DNA from 4 places in the Streptosporangium sp. NBC_01469 genome. Region 4 is predicted to be linked to each of the others. Evidence: riboswitches for the same ligand, from Rfam matches in the RefSeq annotation. Region 4 holds a riboswitch; each other region holds the start of a gene.
The links. A riboswitch is a leader RNA that binds a small molecule or an ion and turns the genes downstream of it on or off. The one in region 4 is predicted to bind cobalamin.

Region 1 (4,193 bases), 1.5 Mb from region 4:
TGGGACCTCGGGGCCGCGTGGGTGCTGCTCCCCGCGGGCGCGGCCGCACGGTTCTTCGACGCGTACGCGCACGCGGACGAGGCGGCGATCCGGCGCGCCCGCGGGCTGGCCGCTATGAAGAGCCTCTTCCTGATGCTCATGGGGCAGAACGGACATCGGGGCCTTCCCGGCGGCAAACCGAACTGGGGACCTGCAGGCCGGGCGGCACTTGATCGTGTTCTGAAGGGCGTTTGATGCACACTTCTTGAACTTGTTCTCGATCTCGGTTGAGGGCCGTGTGGCAGCCCACCTTCGTGGGGTTCATCGATCACCGCGCGTGGTGGGGATGCCAAGGTCCACGGCCGTATGCTGCCCGTGGCCCCGATCGAGCCGGCGGAGCTTCTCCTCGGCGCCAGCCAGGCTGACCTGGAGTCCTTCAACCTCGCCGAGCCGGCCTTCGCGTTCGGCCTCGGCAATGCGGGCGATGAGGTTGTCGCGGATCTCTTCGATGCGGGCGCGTTGGACCGGGTCCGGCCTGAGAAGCGCACATCTGACGCAAGCATCCGATGCCCCATGTTTCGAGTCGACCCCGCCCAGCGCCGTCGACTCACAGAGATCATCCGCAACCTCGGCGACCGCATCGACGAGGCCCGTGCCTACGGCTCGGCCGGCGAAGTTCAAGGCCTCCGAATCAGCCTCGAAGCAGCACGCAACAAACTCGCCTCGCTCAACCGGCTGGCCCGCAATAACCGCCGGACCACGGTCAATCTCGGGATGCCGATAATCCGTGGGAAGTTGCAATGAACCGTCATCATCGCTCACTCGAGCCTACCGATCAGTAGTACGGTGCCGCGCACGGCGGACTTCCTCAGCCGCCAGCCAAGCGATTGACGAGGGGTTTCAGTCGAGGGATAGCCCTGCGGCCGGAGTCACCCGAGCGGCCCGGCGTGCCGGGAGAACAGCGGCGAGGAGTCCGGCCAGGGCGGCGATGAGGACGACGACGCCGAGTGACAGCCAGGGGACTTGCATGGTGGCGTCGCTGAGAGCCCGCGTCACGAACGTCTCGTAGCCGACCCAGGCGAACCCGACGCCGATCACGGTGCCGAGCAGGGTGGCCACCACCGACAGCAGCACTGCCTCGGGCACCAGCATCCGCCGCAACTGCCTGCGGGTGAGCCCGAGCGCGCGCAGCATCGCGTGTTCGCGGGCGCGTTCGAGTACGGAGAGCCCCAGGGTGTTCGCGATCCCGATCAGGGCGATCACGACGGCGATGCCGAGCAGGCCGAGCACTGACCAGGTGAGGATTCTCAACTGTTGGTCCTCCGTCTCCCGGGCCTGCAACCCGTTGTCGATCTTCGCGCCGACCGGATCCGCTAGCTTGTCCAGGTCACCGACAAGTTGAATCGGGTCGGCGCCGGAGGAGGCGCGGATCCAGATGGCATGCGGCTCGGGGGAGTCGGTGAGCGTCGCCAGCGTCTCGGGCGCGACCACGCCCGCCGGGCCCCAGCCGGTGCCGGCGGCGACCTGCAACTGGGCTCGCCGGTGGCCGACGCGCACCGTGACCCGGTCACCGGGCCGGAGGCTCAGGTCCTTGCGAAAGGCCGCATAATCGAGTCTGATCTTCCCCGGCTCCACCCGAGCGAACGCCCCGCCGTCGCGCGATGTCCGCTTTGTCGTTGACGGTGGTTGTGCGAGCATGGTCGGCGTAGGCGAGCGCGGAACGAGGAAGCCGGTGTGAATCCGGCGCGGTCCCGCCACTGTGATCGGCGAGCGAATCCCGAATTGGCCACTGCCCCGCGCGGGTGGGAAGGCCGGGAGGAGCGTTGACCCGAGAGCCAGGAGACTCACGCGGTCGCCTCCTCGCAGGAATTGGGGCGGACCTCCCCAAGAGAGGAACGGTGATCGTCATGCCTGGACCCCGGCCCACCGGCCCCGGGCGTGCCCGGCGCGCCGACTCTTTTGGTGACCCGGCCTCCCGACCGTCGCGGAGGCCGCCGAGGAACGGCGTCCGCGGCCTGTTCCCAGGAGAGCACGCATGAGCGTCCCTCGCTCGATCACCGTGGCATCACTCGCGCTTTCGCCCGCCACCGTGGCACCGCTCGCGTTTTTACCCGCCGCCTGTGGTGCCCGGGACGCGTCACCGGCGGCCGAGGGTCACCGTGTCACCGGCTACCGGCAGCTGACCAGGTGACGCCTCCGGCCTCCGGCGCGGCCGCCGCCCGGCCGGGACCGCTTCCCGCCTCACCGTCGGCGGTCTCTACGGCGATCGCCGACGTCTCCGAGATCAGCGGCTACTTCGAACTCGGGATCGGCCCGATCGAGGCGGGCTGGCGGCCGCTCACCGACCTGGCGGCCGACCCCGACCTCCTGCGGCGGCGGATCGTCGACGTCGCCGGACGCCTGGGGACCGACGAGCTCCGGGTGGCGGCCTCCATCCTGTTCCAGGGGCTGGCGGCCCGTCTGTGGTCACCCGTCGTCGGCGCGGCGGTAACGCACGACCTGCTCCTGGACCTGGCCTCCGTCCACTGGCGGGAGGCGTCCAGCGGGCCGCTGCCGCTGCGGGCCGAGCGCCCGACCGGCCGGCGGATCCTCGACCCCGCCGGGGTCGCCGAACCGCTGCACCGCGACGTGCTGACCGAGGTGCTGGAGCCGCTGGCGCGGTCCGTACGGGAGATCGTGAGGATCGCTCCCGGGCTGCTGTGGGGCAACGCCGCCTCCGCGCTGGCCGGAACCGTCCGGACCATCGCCCACCAGCGCCCCGAACTCGCCGCGCGGGCCACCGCGCTCGGGCGCGAGCTGCTCGCGCTGGGAGTGCTGCGGGGTGGTGGCGACCTGGTCGAGCCCGTCCCCGGGCAGCCGTTCTTCGTCCGGCGCAGCTGCTGCCTGTTCTACCGCCTGCCCGAGGGCGGCAAGTGCGGCGACTGCGTCCTCATCGACCCCGAGACCCGCCGCCGGCAGTGGGCCGAGGCCCTGCGACGGCCCGGAGGGTCCTCATGAACCACCCGTCGTCTTCGGCCGCCGGAACCTCCGGCCGTCTCTCCGCCTGGGACGACCCGCGCGCCACCTGCCTCGGGCTCGGTCCCGGCCCGCTGGACCGCACCGGAAAGGGCGTCAATCACAGATGAGCAAGATCACCGTCTGCCGGGACTGCTGCTGCGGCAGCAGCCGCAAGGTTCCCGGCCTCGACCACGACGAGCAGGTTCGCCGCCTCTCCCGGATCGCCGACGTCCGCCTCAGCGACTGCCTGGACGTGTGCGAGCAGGCCAACGTCATCGTCGTCCAGCCCACCCCCGCCGGACGCGCGGCCGGCGGAAGGCCGGTCTGGCTCGGGCTGGTCAACCAGGACGAGGCCGTCGACGACATCGCCGCCTGGCTGCGCGAGGGCGGCCCCGGCCTGTCCGAGACCCCGGCCATCCTCGCCCTGCACCAGATCACCCCGCCGGGCCGGCGGAAGGCCGGACGTCCGTGAAGGTTCACCCGGCGAGGGCGACGACGGCCGGTGAGCCGGGCGGCGTCGTGTACGAGGACCTGCTCCGTCGGGCCGGGGCTCGGGGCCGCCGTCCGTGGTCGGCCGGTCGGCCGAGGCCGGAGCGGGTGGTCATGGCTGCTCCCGGGTGACCCTGGCGATCGCGGCGGCGTGCTCGTCGGCGGTCATGCCCAGGGTGGGATGGTGCCGGTTGAGGTCGTGCTGGTCGTCGGCCCACTGCCGGTAGTCCCGCCGCAGGGTGGTCGCGTCGGAGTCGAGGGCGAGGGCGATGTCGGCCCAGGTGGCACTGGCCAGCAGCGCGTGGTGGATGTTGGCGGGGTGGCGTACGGTGCGCGCGATGCTCTCCGCCAGTGCCAGCAGCTCGAGGTGCTCGGCCACGGTGAGCGGGGGCCGGTCCTCGGCCCCGTGCCGGGCGGGGTCATAGGTCCCCCGGGCCACCAGCTCCGTGCGGGCGCGAGCCGACGCGTTCCGGGCGGCCAGCTCGTTGTAGCGCTCCAGCTGCCGGCTGACGGGCATGTCGTAGCGGGCGTCGTGCCAGGTCGTGATGTTCTCGGGCGGGGTCATGAAGACTTCTCCGGGGCGGTCGGGGGGTTGGCTTCCGGCAGGGTCGTGCGGGATGTGGTCGAAGCTCGCGTCTCAAGCCGACCGGCGCCCCATGACGAGGTCGGCGGTGATGCGGGCCGGTGAGCACAACGTCTGGCCGTGCGCCCGGAACAAGGCATCACGG
Region 2 (4,193 bases), 450 kb from region 4:
CGGTGACCTCCAGGATCTCGGTGCAGAGGTTGGACAGGTGGATGACGTTCTCCGGCCTGCCCGTCTGGTTGGAGGTCCGGTTGGCCGCGTCCTTGAAGGTCATCCAGCCGTTGCCGGTCTGGGCGAGCGTGCGCATCATCCGCCCGTACAGGGTCCGGGCGGGGATCTGCCTGGTGAACCGGCCCTCGGCCTCGGCGGCCCGGTAGGCGTCGTCGAACGCGGCGCCGTACAGGTCGGTGAGGTGCGGGACCTCCTTGGGGTCGAACAGCGACCAGACGCCGTCGGCCTCGACCCGGCGCATGAACTCGTCGGGGATCCAGTTGGCCAGGTTCAGGTTGTGCGTGCGGCGGGCCTCCTCGCCGGTGTTGTCGCGCAGTTCCAGGAACTCCTCGACGTCGGCGTGCCAGGGCTCCAAATAGACGCAGGCCGCGCCCTTGCGGCGGCCTCCCTGGTTGACCGCGGCGACGCTGGAGTCGAGCGTGCGCAGCCAGGGCACGATGCCGTTGGAGTGGCCGTTGGTGCCCCGGATCAGCGAGCCCCGCGAGCGGACCCTGGTCCAGGCGATCCCGATGCCCCCCGCGTACTTCGACAGCCGCGCGACCTGCCCGTAGCGCTCGTAGATGGACTCCAGCTCGTCACGGGGCGAGTCGAGCAGGAAGCACGAGGAGAGCTGGGGCCTGCGGGAGCCGGAGTTGAACAGCGTGGGCGAGCTGGGCAGGTAGGACAGGGTGGCCATGAGCGCGTACAGCTCGGCGGCCTCCTCGACGGTCTCGGACAGGCCGCAGGCCACCCGGAGGAAGAAGTGCTGCGGGCGCTCCAGGACCTTGCGGGTCCGCGGGTGGCGCAGCAGGTAGCGGTCGTAGACGGTACGCAGCCCGAAGTACTCGAACCTGGTGTCGGCCTCCGGGTCGACCAGCGCGTCCAGGACCTCGGCGTGGGCGGCCACGAACTCCGCGAGCCCGTCCTGGATCAGCCCCGCCTCGTGGGTCGCGGCGACGGACTCGGAGAACCGGCGGACGCCGTGCTCGGCGGCCTCGTCGGCGATCAGCTCGGCCAGCATCGCGGCGGCGACCCTGGAGTTCTCGGGATCGGTGATCACCCGGGCGGCCGCCTCGTCGATGGCCAGCCTTCGGTCGTCCGCCGCGCTCCCGGCGCTCACGGCGCTTCCGGCGTCGCCGCTGCCCGTCGCGGTCACCGCCGCGCTCCCGGCGCTCACGGTGTCGCCGGTGTCCACCGCGGCCGCCGCCGCGTTCCCGGTGTTCCCGGTGTCCACCGCGGTCGCCGCCGCGTTCCCGGTGTTCCCGGTGTTCCCGGTGTTCCCGGTGTCCACCGCGGCCGCCGCCGTGCTCCCCGCAGCGGTCTCCGCCAATGCCTGTGTCACGTAGTGCCCCTCGCTCGATCGGACTTCCCCGTACGGCTCCGCCGGAGGGGCACGCGTCCGCGAGCGATCCCGGGCACGCCGGATCGCCTCGTTCCGCGGGCCCTCCCACGAGGCCCTGGACAATCACGTCACCGGCAGGTCTTCGGACTCACGGGCGCACTGCACATGCCTACCGGCCGTCGCTTCCCAGGCATGGTTCGCCCAGTGCTTGACTGACGGCTTTCGTTCCCGTTCACCGCTGCGGGGCAGTCGCCGGAATCTCACCGGGTTCCCTCTTGCCTCGCCCCTCGCGGGGCGAACCAGCAACGAGCAGGATCCTACATCTAGGGGCGTCTGACGCAACTACCCCAACAAGTTGTGTCGGAGGACTTCAACAGCCCGAGCTCGTGAAGCACACCGCGGGTGCGCGCCGTCTCGGTGGAGAGCCACTGGCGGAACTCGTCGCCGCTGAGATAGACCCGGCTCCAGCCGTGGGCCGCGCACAGGGAACGCCAGCGCGGCGCGGCGTCGATCCTGTCACACAGGGCGATCGCGGCGTCCCGGTCCCCCGGGCTCATGTCCTTGGGGCCCAGCAGGCCGCACCAGTCGCTGTACTCCAGCCGGACGTCGACCTCCATGAGCGTCGGCGCGTCGATCCCGTCGATCCGGCCGCCGGAGGAGACCACCAGGGGCCGCAGACGGCCCGCGGTGATCTCGGGCCGCAGGGCGCGCGCCGATCCCAGCAGGGCCGCCACCCGGCCGACCTGGAGCGCCTCGGCGGCGTCGTCGGGGGCGAGGTATCCGGCGTACTCCAGCAGCCGGGTGTCCACCCCGAGGCACTTGCCGATCATGCCGTAGAGCACGTGGTCGGAGCCGCCCTCCGACCGGCCGCCGACCGTCAGCCCCGCCGGGTTCTGGCGCAGCCGCGCGGCGAAGTCCTCGAAGGTACGCAAGCGGGAGCCGGAGGGGACGACCAGGACCGCCCAGTCGCCGACCAGGCGGGCGAGGGGGGTGGCGGCGTTCACCACGGCGGCGGTGTTGGCGATCTCCGCGGCGGCCACCATCGGCATCGCGGTGACGAGCAGCCTGCCCTCGCGCGCGAAGGGGCCGCGGAAGGCGCCGAACGCGTCGCGCGGGGCGGAGCCCAGGACACCCTGCCGCTCGACGGCCATCGCGGTACGCGCCAGCCCCGACTGGACCAGGACGGTCGCCAGCCTGCCCGCGATCCCGTCCCAGCCGTGGCCGTCGGCGGTCGGTTCGAGGATGAACAGGCGCCTCACCGCCGGATCGGCAGCGCCGCCCGCGTCGCACCCCGCGGCGACCAGGACCCCCGCCGCCAGTGCGAAAAACCCCCTACGGCGCATAAGCGCCCCTTCCCCCAAGAACCCCTCATACCAAAGGTTACTTCTTACTCACTTTCTGTGACGAAGTGGGGGTATGCGGAAATCTCGCCCGCACCCGGACACGAGCCATCGAGCATCGCGGGCGGCCACCTCACGGGAGCCCACGGCGCCCGCGGAGCCCGGGAGCACGCGGAGCACCCGGCGCCCCGGCAGGCCGGACGAAGCGAGGCCGGGGCGCCGGGGGCGAGGGACAGGGGCCGGGGACCGGAGGGATGGGGGCCGGGGCCTCACTCCACCGTGACGCTCTTGGCCAGGTTCCTGGGCTTGTCGACGTCCCGCTCCAGCGCCACGGCGGCGTGGTAGGCGAAGAGCTGGAGCGGGATCGAGAGCAGGATCGGGTCCAGCTCGGTCTCGTTCTTGGGCACCACGACGCAGTCGTCGGCCAGCTTGGGGTCGGCCGTGCGGTGGCCCACCATGAGCACCCGGCCCCCCCGGGCACGGATCTCGCCCAGCGTGGTGAGGTTCTTGTCCAGCAGCTCGTCGTCGGGGACGATCGCCACCGTCGGCATGTCCGGGCCGATCAGCGCCAGCGGCCCGTGCTTGAGCTCGCTGGCCGGGTACGCCTCGGCGTGCACGTACGAGATCTCCTTGAGCTTCTGCGCGCCCTCGCGGGCCACCGGATAGCCCCTGACCCGGCCCACGAACATCATGCTCGGCGACTCGGCGTACTTGCCCGCCAGCTCCTTGATCTGCGGCTCCAGCGCCAGGATCTCCTTGATCTGGTCCGGCAGCCTGCGCAGGCCGTCGCAGATCCTGCGGCCGTCGGCGGGGGACAGGTCACGCACCCGGCCCAGGTGCAGCGCGAGCAGCGCGAAGGCCACGGCGGTCGAGGTGAACGCCTTGGTGCTCGCCACCGAGACCTCGGGACCCGCGTGCAGGTAGACGCCGCCGTCGCACTCGCGGGCGATCGCGCTGCCCACGGTGTTGACGATGCCGAGCACCCTGCCACCCTTGCGCTTGAGCTCCTGGACGGCGGCGAGGGTGTCGTAGGTCTCCCCCGACTGGCTGATCGCCACGTAGAGGGTGTCGGCCTCCACCACCGGGCTGCGGTAGCGGAACTCGCTCGCCGGCTCCGCGTCGGCCGGGATGCGCGCCAGCTCCTCGATGAGCTGCGCGCCGATCTGACCCGAGTAGTACGCGGAACCGCAGCCGATGATCTTCACCCGGCGGAACGAGCGGGTCTCCCGCGCGTCCATGTTGAGGCCGCCCAGGTGGGCGATGTGGAAGCGGTCGTCCAGCCGCCCGCGCAGCGTCCTGGCCACCGTGTCGGGCTGCTCGGAGATCTCCTTGAGCAGGTAGTGCTCGTAGCCGCCGGTGTCGTAGTGCCCGGCCTCCCAGTCGACGGTCAGCGTCTCCTTGGCCGTCTCTCGCGCGTCGCTGGCGAAGGTGTTGAACCCGTCGGCCCGCAGCACGGCGATCTCGCCGTCCTC
Region 3 (4,193 bases), 1.6 Mb from region 4:
ACGTCGGCGGGCAGGCCGTCCAGGTCGGCCTCCGCGCGGATGGTGGCGAAGGAGCGGCGGTAGATCTCCGCGCCGTCGCGGACGTAGTCGATCACAGTTCCCCTCTGGCGGCCGCCACCGCGGCCGCGGTCTCCTCGATGCCGGAGCAGGTCAGGCCGGTGCCGTCCAGTTCCAGGCGGTAGCCGTCGCCGGTGGCGACCACGTCCGCGACCCGCCCCCTCGGGCGGCCGCAGCGCCTGGCGCAGCCCGCCCAGTGCACGGGGAGCGTATCGGTGCCCGGCCCGCTCCCGGACGGCGGGGCCACCGGCGGCCCGTCTTCGGACGGCTCGCTTCCGGACGGCTTGCTTCCGGACCGCTCGTTCCCGGACGGCCCGTTCCTGGGCCGCTCGTTCCCGGATGGCTCGTTCCCGGACGGCCCGTCACCGGGTGACGGGGCTGTGAACGGCAGGGCCCCGGACGGCGGGGTCAGGCCGATGGCGGTGGCCGCGTCGGCCTGGACGTCGGCCAGGGACTTGGCGCAGCCGGGGCGGCCGGTGCAGGCCGTCACGCCGACCCACGGGGAGGCGGGGTCGACGACCAGCCCGGCGGCCTCCAGCCGGGCGGCCGTGTCCGCGACCTCGGCGCGCTCCAGGCCGGGCAGGACCACGCCCCGCCACGGTGTGAGCCGGATCTCCCCGCCCGAGGCGGCGTCCGCGAGCAGCCGGGCCGACGCGGAGGTCAGCCGCCCCAGCGGGACCGCCACCCCGAGCGCGACCCGCGCGGCTCCGCCCTCTCCGCCCTCTCCTCCCTCACCCCCGGCTCCGGCCTCGGTTCCGGTGACGCCCGCGCTCCCGATGACCCCGACAGGGCCGAGCGTCACGACCCGAGGTCTCACCGGTTCGAAGGGCGCCGTGCCGGTGATCCCCAGGGCGGTTCGCACGCGGGCGGCGATCAGGGAGGGGCCGTCGGGGAGTTCGGCGATCCGCCAGACGGTGACATCCCGGGTGGCCAGCTCGTCGAGGAACGCCTCGGCGGCGGCGAGCAGGGCGGTCACGGCTCCGTTCAGCGGGACGCGCAGACCGGTGTCGGTTCCGGCGAGGATCAGCGCGGCCTCGTCCGGCCCCGTCGGCAGGATCCCGGCGTCCGCCCCCAGGCCGGCCACGTCCCCCCGGCCGTCGTCGAGGGCGAACATGAACCGCCCCGGCAGGGCGGCGAGGGCGGGCCGGGCGCACAGCCGCCGGTCCAGCTCGCCGATGAGCGGGGTGACGTCGACGATCGGGCCGCCGTCCGGACGGCCCGGATGACCCCGAGGCTCCGCGCCGCCCGGACCGTACGCGCCGGTCGGCCAGGCACGCCCCGCGAGCCCGGTCAGCGGGGAGGCGAGGATGTTGCGGATCCGCTCGTGCGTCGCCGAGGGCAGCAGGCCCGCCCCCGCCATCCGCGCGGCGAACCCGCTTCCCGTACCGCCGTCCGGACTCTCCGGGCCGAGGCCGCGCACCTGGACGTTCGCGCGGGAGGTCAGCTCGATGACGCCGCCGCCGTACGCGGAGGCGGCGTCGGCGAGCTCGCGCAGCTGGAAGGGGGTGAGGCGGCCTCCGGGCACGCGGACGCGGGCCAGGCCGCCGTCCGCGGCGGCATGGACCTGAAGCGCCCCGGGACACGCGTCGAGTCGCGATCGTCCGGAAAAGTCGGCAATGGACACTCAGAGGATGTTAACGCCAGTTTCTTGCAACGAACCGGACTGCCGTAGTGTCATCGGTGGCGACGGCAAAGGGAGGAAGCCGGTGTGATTCCGGCGCGGTCCCGCCACTGTAACCGGGGAGCGAACCCCACCCGGGCCACTGTCCGACGATGGACGGGAAGGCCGGGGTGAGCACCGATCCGGGAGCCAGGAGACTCCAGCCGTCGCGGCCGACGACGACCCGGGGCGAGGACCCCGAGGGAGGAAGCTCCGTGCGCTTTTCGCCGTTCCCCCGCCATACCGTGGCATCGCCGTTCCCCCGCCACATCGCGACATCGCCGTTTCCCCGCCACGCCGTGGCACCCCTGGGCCGTACCGCCCTGCCTCTCCTGGAGTGTGGCGCGTGATCCTCCTGCTCTCGACCTCCGACACCGACCTGCTGAGCGCTCGCGCGAGCGGCGCCGACTACCGGCTCGGCAACCCCGCCAGGCTCGCCGCCGCCGACCTCCCGCCGCTGCTGGAGGACACCGACCTGGTGGTGGTCCGCCTGCTCGGCGGGCGCCGCGCCTGGGAGGAGGGCCTGGACGCCCTGCTCGCCGGACCCCGGCCCGTCGTCGTCCTCGGCGGCGAGCAGGCGCCGGACGCCGAGCTGATGGAGCTGTCCACCGTGCCCGGCGGGGTCTGCGCCGAGGCGCACGCCTACCTCGCCCACGGCGGCCCGGCCAACCTGACCGAGCTGCACCACTTCCTGTCCGACACGCTGCTGCTCACCGGCCACGGGTTCGCCGCGCCCGAGCCCACCCCCACGTGGGGGACGCTGGAGCGCGAGGCGCGCGACCAGGACGGCCCCGTCGTCGGGGTGCTCTACTACCGGGCCCACCACGTGGCGGGGAACACCGCCTTCGTCGAGGCGCTCTGCTCGGCGATCGAGGACGCGGGCGCGCGGGCGCTGCCGGTGTACTGCGCCTCCCTGCGCACCGCCGAGCCCGGCCTGGTGGAGGTCCTGCGCACGGTGGACGCCCTGGTGGTGACCGTACTCGCCGCGGGCGGCACCCGCCCGGCGACCGCGTCGGCGGGCGGGGACGACGAGGCATGGGACGTCGGCGCGCTCGCCGAGCTGGACGTGCCGATCCTGCAGGGCCTGTGCCTGACGAGCAGCCGGGCCTCGTGGGAGGAGAACGACGACGGCCTGTCCCCGCTGGACGCCGCCACCCAGGTCGCGATCCCCGAGTTCGACGGGCGGATCATCACGGTGCCGTTCTCCTTCAAGGAGATCGACGAGGACGGGCTCACCGTCTACGTGGCCGACCCCGAGCGGGCCTCGCGCGTGGCGGGCATCGCGGTGCGCCACGCCGCGCTGCGGCACATCCCGCCCGCCGAGCGGCGGCTGGTGCTGATGCTGTCGGCCTACCCCACCAAGCACGCCCGCATCGGCAACGCCGTCGGCCTGGACACCCCGGCCAGCCTGGTACGGCTGCTGGCCGCGCTCCGCGAGCGCGGTTACGACATCGGCGCCGAGGACGAGCTGCCCGGGGTGACCGGGCAGGACGGCGACGCGCTCATCCACGCGCTGATCGCCGCGGGCGGGCAGGACCAGGACTGGCTCACCGAGGAGCGGCTCGCCGGGAACCCGGTGCGCATCGCGGCGAGCCGGTACGGCGAGTGGTACGCCACCCTCCCGGCGGACCTGCGCGCCCGGATGGAGGAGCACTGGGGCCCGGCGCCCGGCGAGCTGTTCGTGGACAGGTCGCGCGACCCGGAGGGCGAGATCGTGCTGGCCGCGCTGCGCTCCGGCAACGTGGTGGTCATGGTGCAGCCGCCGCGCGGCTTCGGCGAGAACCCCATCGCGATCTACCACGACCCCGACCTGCCGCCCAGCCACCACTACCTGGCCGCCTACCGCTGGCTGGCCGACGGCTTCGGCGCGCACGCCATGGTCCACGTGGGCAAGCACGGCAACCTGGAATGGCTGCCCGGCAAGTCCGCGGGCCTGTCGGCCTCCTGCGGTCCGGACGCCGCGCTCGGCGACCTGCCGCTCATCTACCCGTTCCTCGTCAACGACCCGGGCGAGGGCACCCAGGCCAAGCGCCGGGCCCACGCCACCCTGGTCGACCACCTGGTCCCGCCGATGGCCCGTGCCGACAGCTACGGGGACATGGCGAGGCTGGAGCAGCTCCTCGACGAGCACGCCTCCATCGCGGCGATGGACCCGGCCAAGCTGCCCGCGATCCGCGCCCAGATCTGGACGCTCATCCAGGCCGCCAGGCTCGACCACGACCTCGGCGTCGCAGACCGTCCCCACGACGCCGAGTTCGACGACTTCCTGCTGCACATCGACGGCTGGCTGTGCGAGGTCAAGGACGTCCAGATCCGCGACGGCCTGCACGTGCTGGGGGTCGCTCCCGAGGGGCAGCCGCGCGTCGACCTGGTGCTGGCCATGCTCCGCGCCCGGCAGATGTGGGCGGGCAGCGAGGCCCTCGTCGGCCTGCGCGAGGCCCTGGGCCTGGCCGAGGACGGCAGCGCGGGACGGATC
Region 4 (4,193 bases):
CTGTAGTTCCTCGTATCGGTGGGCAACGCAGCGGGCGGCGGCGGCCGGGTTGTCCACGGTGTAGACCGTGTAGAGCCGTCGGCGACTCCGACCCGAGAACTGTCCCGCCCACCAGTGATAGACGAAGCCGTCGGTCCAGACCAGAAGATCAACCCAGACCGACACCACGGCGACGCCGTAGCCGCCATGAACGTCAGTGACTATCCCGTGCTGTTCCAGCGCGTTACTCAGCTGGTCAGCAGCATGGACGGCAGGCGTTCCGGTCAGCAGAGCGGCAGCGATCATCGTTGTCCGTCTCCTCTCGGCGCGGTCGATGCGCGTGGTCGGATTCCCCTTCCAAGCCTGTCGCCAGGCGACTACGTTCGGTAGGTGTGCGACTCCAACGGTGAATCCGCACATTCAGTTGCGTCTCATGTAGGACCCGCAACGATTCATGTAGAGCCATGAAGGACGGGAGCGGAGATGCCCTCACCGAGCGAGCTGGACGCGAACGCCAGCGTTCTTGCTTACTGGGGTTCTGAACTGCGCAAATACCGGGAACAAGCGCAATGGAGCCAGAAGGAACTGGCGCACAGGATCTCCTACTCCACCTCCCTCGTCGGGCTCATCGAGACGGCCAAGCGCGCCCCGACGAGAGAGTTCGCGGCCAAGTGTGACGAGGTGCTGGAGACGGACGGTGCCCTTGCTCGCCTGTGGCCCCTGATCGGCAGAGACGTCTACCCCGTGTGGTTCCGGCCGTTCGTCGAACTGGAGAGGGAAGCCCGAACCCTGCGAAGCTTCCAGCCCGTCCTCGTTCCAGGACTGCTGCAGACCGAGAACTACGCACGGGCGGTTCTGAGGGCAGGACGACCAGGCGACACCGACGAGCAGGTGGAGGAACTGGTCGCCACACGCATGGAGCGCCAACGAATCCTCACCAAGCCGGACCCGCCCATGTTCTGGGCCACCCTCGACGAGGCCGTGCTGATCCGTCCGGTCGGTGGCCCGCAGGTCATGCGCAAGCAGCTGGAACAGCTTCTCGAACTGGTCCGGCGGCCCCGGATCACCATCCAGGTCATCCCGCTCGACGTGGGCGCGCACGCCGGTCTGACTGGAGCTTTCGTGATCGCCAGCTTCAAAGGATCGCCCGATATAGTTTATTTGGAAACCGCAGCCGAAGGTCAGATCGTCAACGGTCCCACCGAGATCGAGACCCTGTTGACCCAGCTCGACGCGCTACGGGCGTGCGCCCTGCCGCAGTCCGCCTCGGTGGCCTTGATGGAGAAAGCGATGGAATCATGGACCTGACGGATGCCCGGTGGTTCAAGAGCAGCCGCAGCGGCGGCAACGGCGGCGACTGCGTCGAGGTGGCCACCAACCTCCCCGGCATCGTGGCCGTCCGCGACAGCAAGAACCCCAACGGCCCCGCCCTGGCGTTCACCCCCGAGGTATGGGCCGACTTCATCGCCTCGGTGAAAGCGGACACGATCTAAGCCGTTCCTTCACTGGGCTGGCGACCGCCGTCTCCTCCGAGGCTTTCTCCTCCCTCCGGGGCGAGTCCGTTTCTTCTGCGGCGGCATCGCTGAAGACGGCCTTCTTTCCTTCCCTGCGTTCCAGGTGACTGTGGTGCGGTCCCTGCCTCTTCGAGACGTCGGGTGGTGGCTCTGCCGGGGGGTGGGGGCGGGTTATGCTCGTGGTGCGGTTGGTTCTCCCGGCGCCGTCTTCGTGCTGGGAGTCGTAAGAGGGAACCCGGTGTGATTCCGGGACTGCCCCGCAGCGGTGAGTGGGAACGAACGCCGTCATTGGCACTGGGTGCGTGGCATCTGGGAAGCGACGGTCAGTAGGGGTTGAGTGTGGTGCCCGCGAGTCCGAAGACCTGCCAGCCGCCCGTGTGCCGTCCGGTGCGCGGTGATCCGTGGCCTCGTGGGAGGGCCTGGGATGCGTCTTTCCCGTGTGTTCCTCCGCGTGGCCGTGGGTCGGCATGGCATGAGCCGAGGGAAGGACGCCATGAGTCAGGTCACCACGACCATTTTGGGGTATCCCCGTATCGGGGGTCGTCGCGAGTTGAAGCGGGCGACGGAGGATTACTGGGCCGGGCGCGCAGATGCCGTGGGCCTTCAGGAGACGGCCGTGGGTCTGCGGGAGCGGGCGTGGCGGGAGTTGTCGGAGGCGGGGCTGGACGCGGTGCCGTCCAACACCTTCTCCCTGTATGACCACGTGCTGGACACGATCGCGCTGGTCGGCGCGGTTCCCGAGCGGTTCGCCGGGGCCGCGGACCCGTACTTCGCGATGGCCCGGGGCGCCGAGGGGGTGGCGCCGCTGGAGATGACCAAGTGGTTCGACACCAACTACCATTACCTGGTTCCGGAGCTGGGCCCCGACACCCGGTTCCGGCTCGACTGGAGCAAGCCGCTGGCCGAGTACGCCGAGGCGCGGCGGCTGGGCGTCGAGACCCGGCCGGTGCTGGTCGGGCCGCTGTCGTTCCTGCTGCTGGCCAAGTCCACCGAGCCCGGCTTCGCGCCGCTACGGCTGCTGGACGGCCTGCTGGAGACCTACGCCGAGCTGCTGGAACGGATGGCCGCGGCGGGGGTGGCCGAGGTGCAGCTGGACGAGCCGGTGCTGGCCGCCGACCGTACGGACGAGGAGCTGGCCGCGCTGCGCCGGGCCTACGCGCGGCTGGGCGCGCTCAGCAGCCGGCCCCGGCTGCTGGTGGCCACCTACTTCGGTGAGATCGGGCCCGCGCTGGAGATCCTGGCCCGCGGCCCGGTCGAGGCCGTCGGCCTGGACTTCGTCTCGGCGCCCGGCAACCTGGAGGCGCTGGCCGCCGTTGGCGGGCTGCCCGGCAAGACCCTCGTCGCGGGGGTCGTCGACGGCCGCAACGTCTGGCGTACCGACACCGCGAAGGCGCTGGCGACCTGCGCCGCGCTGCTCGGACTGAGCGACCGGCTGGTGGTGAGCACCTCCTGCTCGCTGCTGCACGTCCCGCTCGACCTGGACGCCGAGGCCTCGCTGGACCCGCGGCTGCGCGAGCGGCTGGCCTTCGCCAGGCAGAAGGTCGACGAGGTCGTACGGATCGGCAGGGCACTGAACGGCGAGGAGGTCATCGCGGGGGAGAGCGTCACGGAGCGGTTCCTCAACCCCCGGGTGCGGGCCAGGCTGGACGCCCTGGGCAAGGGCACCCCGCGCGCCCCGCACGCCGAGCGGCTCGCCGTGCAGAACGCAGACCTGGGCCTGCCGCCGCTGGCCACCACCACCATCGGCTCCTTCCCGCAGACCGGCGAGGTGCGCCAGGCCCGCGCCGCCATGCGCTCGGGCGAGATCGACAGGGCCGGGTACGAGCGCAGGATGGAGGCCGAGATCGACCGCGTCATCGCGCTGCAGGAGGACATCGGCCTGGACGTGCTGGTGCACGGCGAGCCCGAGCGCAACGACATGGTCCAGTACTTCGCCGAGATGCTGGAGGGCTACGCCGCCACCGAACACGGCTGGGTGCAGTCGTACGGCAGCCGCTACGTCCGCCCGCCGATCCTGTTCGGCGACGTCTCCCGTCCCGAGCCGATGACGGTGCGCTGGGCCTCCTACGCGCAGTCGCGCACGAAGAAGCCGGTCAAGGGCATGCTGACCGGGCCGGTGACCATGCTGGCCTGGTCCTTCGTCCGCGACGACCAGCCGCTGGGCGAGACCGCCAGGCAGGTGGCGCTCGCCCTGCGCGACGAGACCCACGATCTCGAGGCGGCGGGCATCAGGATCATCCAGGTCGACGAGCCCGCGCTGCGCGAGCTGCTGCCGCTGCGGCGGGCCGACCGCGAGGCCTACCTGGAGTGGGCCGTCGACGCGTTCCGGCTGGCGACCAGCGGGGTGGCCGACAGTACGCAGATCCACACCCACATGTGCTACTCGGAGTTCGGGGAGATCATCGGCGCGATCGGCGACCTGGACGCCGACGTGACCAGCGTCGAGGCGGCCCGCTCCCGGATGGAACTCCTGGACGACCTGCGCGCCTTCGGCTACGCGCGCGGCATCGGGCCCGGCGTGTGGGACATCCACTCGCCCAGGGTGCCCTCGGTCGAGGAGATCGAGACCGCCCTGCGTACGGCCGCGGCCTCGGTGGATCCGGCCCTGCTCTGGGTCAACCCCGACTGCGGCCTGAAGACCCGCGGCTATCCGGAGACGGAGGCCAGCCTCAGGAACATGGTCGAGGCGGCCCTGCGCGT

Region 1: it holds a riboswitch for cobalamin, as region 4 does, so the genes downstream of both, OG587_RS28680 ((2Fe-2S)-binding protein) here and metE (5-methyltetrahydropteroyltriglutamate--homocysteine S-methyltransferase) in region 4, are expected to answer to the same signal.
Region 2: it holds a riboswitch for cobalamin, as region 4 does, so the genes downstream of both, OG587_RS37090 (ribonucleoside-diphosphate reductase subunit alpha) here and metE (5-methyltetrahydropteroyltriglutamate--homocysteine S-methyltransferase) in region 4, are expected to answer to the same signal.
Region 3: it holds a riboswitch for cobalamin, as region 4 does, so the genes downstream of both, cobN (cobaltochelatase subunit CobN) here and metE (5-methyltetrahydropteroyltriglutamate--homocysteine S-methyltransferase) in region 4, are expected to answer to the same signal.

The regions. Positions count from the first base shown of each region.
Region 1 is NZ_CP109465.1:6,540,435-6,544,627, forward strand. It holds gene OG587_RS28665 (aminoglycoside phosphotransferase family protein) at 1-234, shown strand, start outside; gene OG587_RS28670 (hypothetical protein) at 346-783, shown strand; gene OG587_RS28675 (ABC transporter permease) at 880-1,536, opposite strand; cobalamin riboswitch at 1,649-1,841, shown strand; gene OG587_RS28680 ((2Fe-2S)-binding protein) at 2,167-2,976, shown strand; gene OG587_RS28685 ((2Fe-2S) ferredoxin domain-containing protein) at 3,101-3,448, shown strand; gene OG587_RS28690 (hypothetical protein) at 3,578-4,030, opposite strand; gene OG587_RS28695 (transglutaminase domain-containing protein) at 4,103-4,193, opposite strand, start outside.
Region 2 is NZ_CP109465.1:8,531,195-8,535,387, forward strand. It holds gene OG587_RS37090 (ribonucleoside-diphosphate reductase subunit alpha) at 1-1,381, opposite strand, end outside; cobalamin riboswitch at 1,498-1,700, opposite strand; gene OG587_RS37095 (tripartite tricarboxylate transporter substrate-binding protein) at 1,705-2,724, opposite strand; gene glmS (glutamine--fructose-6-phosphate transaminase (isomerizing)) at 2,991-4,193, opposite strand, start outside.
Region 3 is NZ_CP109465.1:6,431,145-6,435,337, forward strand. It holds gene OG587_RS28210 (precorrin-8X methylmutase) at 1-95, opposite strand, end outside; gene OG587_RS28215 (precorrin-3B synthase) at 92-1,681, opposite strand; cobalamin riboswitch at 1,728-1,900, shown strand; gene cobN (cobaltochelatase subunit CobN) at 2,064-4,193, shown strand, end outside.
Region 4 is NZ_CP109465.1:8,079,459-8,083,651, reverse strand. It holds gene OG587_RS35145 (hypothetical protein) at 1-285, opposite strand, end outside; gene OG587_RS35140 (helix-turn-helix domain-containing protein) at 463-1,287, shown strand; gene OG587_RS35135 (DUF397 domain-containing protein) at 1,278-1,472, shown strand; cobalamin riboswitch at 1,666-1,877, shown strand; gene metE (5-methyltetrahydropteroyltriglutamate--homocysteine S-methyltransferase) at 1,987-4,193, shown strand, end outside.